2 regions of the Luteibacter sp. UNCMF366Tsu5.1 genome follow, and region 1 is predicted to be linked to the other one. Evidence: predicted binding sites of a transcription regulator. Region 1 holds the regulator's gene; the other holds the start of a gene.
What was found. The regulator FliA, encoded in region 1, starts transcription of late flagellar genes. The targets are predictions, from matches to a motif close to TAAAGTTTNNCNNNCNNNGGCCGATAA.
Positions count from the first base shown of each region.

Region 2: the regulator FliA is predicted to act here: its motif matches at 1,354-1,380, upstream of BT115_RS13065 (chemotaxis protein CheW).

Region 1 covers NZ_FPIS01000001.1:1,522,293-1,524,491, reverse strand. Annotated here, with positions in the region: gene BT115_RS06740 (P-loop NTPase) at 1-671, shown strand, start outside; gene BT115_RS06735 (RNA polymerase sigma factor FliA) at 668-1,399, shown strand; gene cheY (chemotaxis response regulator CheY) at 1,459-1,860, shown strand; gene BT115_RS06725 (protein phosphatase CheZ) at 1,870-2,199, shown strand, end outside.
Region 2 covers NZ_FPIS01000002.1:882,332-884,530, reverse strand. Annotated here, with positions in the region: gene BT115_RS13070 (methyl-accepting chemotaxis protein) at 1-719, opposite strand, end outside; gene BT115_RS13065 (chemotaxis protein CheW) at 790-1,305, opposite strand; gene BT115_RS13060 (chemotaxis protein CheA) at 1,424-2,199, opposite strand, start outside.

The sequences.
Region 1 (2,199 bases):
TGCTCGGCTTGCAGCCGACCCGGCACCTGGGTCACATGCTGGAAGGGGAGTGCGGCATCGAAGACCTCATCCTGCAGGCCGCACACGGCCTCAAGGTGATCCCTGCCACGTCGGGCGCGCGTCGCATGGCGCAGCTGCCGAACATCGAGCACGCGGCGGTGATCCGGGCGTTCGACGAATACCCGCTGGCGCCGGAGTACCTGATCGTCGATACGGCGGCGGGCATCTCGGACAGTGTCTCCATGTTCGCCGCGGCATCGGACGAGGTGGTGGTGGTGGTCTGCGACGAGCCGGCCTCGCTCACCGATGCCTACGCCCTGATCAAGGTCATGAGCCGCGAGTTCGCGGTCAACCGCTTCCGCATCGTGGCGAACATGGTTCGCCACGCCCAGGAGGGGCGCCAGCTCTTCGAGAAGCTGTCCCGGGTGACCAATCGTTTTCTCGATGTTTCCTTGGATTTCATGGGCATGGTTCCGCACGACGAGTACCTGCGCCAGGCGATCCGCCGCCAGTCGGCGGTGGTCGATGCCTGGCCCAGCAGCCGGTCGGCGGTCGGATTCAAGAATTTGGCCAGGTCGGTCGATACATGGGGTGAACCCGAACCCCGTGCACAGGGCCGTATTGGCTTCTTCGCCGAACGGTCCCATCAGGGGGGAGGGCTACCACTGTGAGCGTCGCGACCGAATACCTTGAAATCACGCGCATCCCAGCGGATGAACTGGTAAAGACCCACGCGCCGCTGGTGCGCCGAATTGCCTATCACCTGATGGGCCGGCTGCCGCCGAGCGTGGATGCAAACGACCTGATGCAGGCCGGGATGATCGGGCTGCTTGAGGCCGCAAGAAATTACTCGCCGACTCGCGCGGCCAGCTTCGAAACCTATGCGGGTATCCGCATACGTGGCGCCATGCTGGACGAACTGCGCAAGACGGATTGGACCCCGCGCTCCGTCCACCGGAAGTTGCGCGAGGTTGCGGAGGTGACGAGGCAGATCGAGAACGAGACGGGTGGCGACGCCGAAGACGCGGAAGTGATGAAGCGGCTGGGCATCGACGCCATGGAATACAACCAGATCCTGGCGGACGCGGCGAGCGCGCGGTTGTTGAGCCTGACGGCGCCCGAGGGCGACGAAGGCGCGGCGATCGACGTGGTTGACCCGGACGCGGCCGGTCCGGAAGGTACGTTCGAGCAGGAAGGTCTGCGTGGCGCACTGGCGCAGTCCATCGACGGATTGCCCGAGCGCGAGAAGCTGGTCATGTCGCTGTACTACGACGAAGAACTCAACCTGAAGGAAATCGGTGCGGTGTTGGGAGTGAGCGAATCGCGGGTATGCCAGATCCATGGTCAGGCCCTGATTCGACTCCGCGCACGCATGTCGGGCTGGAAAGACAAGCAGTGACGGCACCTTTCGTGACGTCGCCGAAAAAGAACACGCGGTAGCAAGGCGGAGAGAACGTTTTGGACAAGAACATGAAGATTCTCGTGGTGGACGATTTTTCCACCATGCGACGCATCGTCAGGAATCTGCTGGTGGAGCTTGGCTTCACCAACACCCTGATCCAGGAAGCCGAAGACGGTAATGCCGCGCTGGCGATGCTGCGCGCGCAGCCGTTCGACCTGGTGGTCACGGACTGGAACATGCCGAACATGACCGGCATCGACCTGCTCCGCGCCATTCGCGCCGACGCCGCCCTGAAAGCCATGCCCGTGCTGATGGTGACGGCGGAGAACAACCGCGATCAGATCATCGCGGCAGCACAGAGCGGCGTGAACGGCTACGTCGTCAAGCCCTTCACGGCGGTCACGCTGAAGGAAAAACTCGACAAGATCTTCGAACGACTCGCCGCGGCCGCGGGCTAAGGAACGACCATGAACACCGTGATTTCCCCTGGCCACGACGTGGCGCCCGAACTGCGCGAGCTGCTGGATGCGAACGATCCCGCCTCGGTCGAGGAGGCCCTCGATCGCCTCCTGCGCAGCCGCGAACAACACCTTTTCATGGCGCTGGGCCACCTGGCCCGCGACCTGCACGAATCCGCGCGCCGGCTTGCCGCCGACATCTCGCACGATGGTGTGCCGGGCAACATGAGCGACGCGCGCAAGCACCTGCGCGACGTGCTCGAGATGAGCGCCCAGGCTGCCCATCGCACCCTCGATTTCAGCGAAAAGCTGCGCCCGCAGGCACAGGCGCTCGCCCGC
Region 2 (2,199 bases), on a different contig from region 1:
TGACCGAGCTTGCCCTCGGCAATCAGGTGGGCGACGGCGACGGTCTGAGCCAGCGTGCGCAGAATCGAGCGAACGACCAGCACCGCGATCAGCAGCGACAGCGCGAGGCCGATCGACAACGCAGCGATGCAGATCGCGCGGACCATCTTGTACTGCGAGGACTCCGCGGCATAGATGCTGGATGCCTCGTCGCCCTTCATCTTGATCAACGCACCAAGATGAGACTGGCGGTCCATCAACAACGGACGAACCTGCAGTTCGAGCACGTCGGATGCGCCCTGGTCGCCCTCGTTCAGCGCATCGACCATGTCCGACTTGGCCTGATCATAGTCGCTATTGGTGGCCTGCCATTTGTCGTAGAGCTTCTTCACGTCGGCCGACATCGGCACCTTCACGAACTCGGCCTTGGCCTTGTTCGTCTCGTCCTGGAACTTCTGGAATTCGGCGACCTTCTGCTTCACCTGGTCGGGGCTGCCCACCTTGGCGGCAGCCTCGCCGAGCACCACGAACGACATCAGCGACATCTGATTGATGCGTGCGAGCATCTCCGCCGGGACGACTTCTTCCTCGTAGATGCGGCGCATGCCTTCGTTCTGGAAGTGCAGCGCGCCCAGGCCGATGGCGGCGCCGCCAATGAGCATCAAGGAGAGCATGCCGACGACGCCGTACAGGCGGCCACGGACAGTCAAGGCGGGGATCTTGAACTTGAACTTCTTCATCACGATTCCAATCGGCAAGGGCGACAAGGGCAAGCCAGTGAGGGTTTGGCGGCTATCGGCGTTCGACAGCTCAGGCGACGGCCTTCACATCCGACGAGGCCAAGGCGGCTTCTAGCATCTGGGCGTCCTGCGGCTGCAGGAGGCGATCCACGTCGAGGAGCAGCACCATGCGCTCGCCCACGGAGGTCAGGCCCTTCAGATACTCGGTGTCGACCGTGGTCCCCATGTCGGGCACCGGACGCACCGCGCCAGGCAGGACATCGACCACGTCGGACACCGCATCGACCACCACGCCGAACTGGCGGCCGGCGACCATGACGATGACGCAGACGGTGGTGACGGTGTATTCCTCGCGCGGCAGACCGAAGCGCAGGCGCAGGTCGAGCACGGGGACGATGGCGCCGCGGAGATTCAGCACGCCGAGCACGTAAGTCGGCGCCTGCGGGATGCGCGTGACCGCGGTCCAACCACGGATTTCGCGAACGGCAAGGATATCGATGCCGTATTCCTCGTTGCCGAGGTTGATGGTGAGGTACTGCGCAGCCTCTTCGGGCGTGGCGGTATTGGTGCTGGATGGCTGGTTCATGTCGTTCCCACGTCGGATCAGTGGCGGTCCGGGACCCCTTCTCAAGGGGTATCGGCCGTGGCCGTGGGGACTTGAGGGGGAATATGAAGCGCCTTGCGGCGCTTCCTTACATCTGTCGTCAGGCGGCCTTGCGGCGCGCCTGCATGCGTACGAGGCCGGCCACGTCGACAATGAGCGCCACGGAGCCGTCGGCGAGAATCGTCGCCCCGGACACGCCCGCCACGCGTCGATAGTTGGCCTCCAGGGACTTCACCACCGCCTGCTGCTGGCCGATCAACTCGTCCACGAACAGGCCGATGCGCGTGCCCTCACCCTCAACCACGATGACGATGCCCTCGTCCACCGGGGGACGCTTGCCCTGGCAGCCGAACACGTCGAACAGGCGGACGATCGGCAACCACTGGTCGCGGAAGCGGAACAGCTCGCCGCCACCGACCACGCTGCGGACGCCGTCGGGCTGCACCTGCACCGATTCCACGATGGAAACCAGCGGCACGATGTAGGTTTCTTCCGCCACCGCAGCCGTAAGGCCGTCGATGATGGCGAGAGTGAGTGGCAGCGTGATCGTGAAGGTGGTGCCGCTGCCATGCGTGCTGCGGATGGCGACGGTGCCGCCGAGATCCATCACGTTGCGCCGGACCACGTCCATCCCCACGCCACGCCCCGAAAGATCGGTGGTGGCGGCGGCCGTGGAGAAGCCGGCCTCGAAGATCAGTTCCGCCACGGCGTCGTCGGACATACCGTCGCCCGAGGCGATGATGCCGCGCTGCACGGCCTTGGCGACGATGGCCTCGCGATTCAGGCCGGCGCCGTCGTCCGCCACTTCAACCACGATGGCACCGCCGCGATGGAAGGCTTCCATGCGCAGCGTGCCGGTGTCGCCCTTGCCGGCGG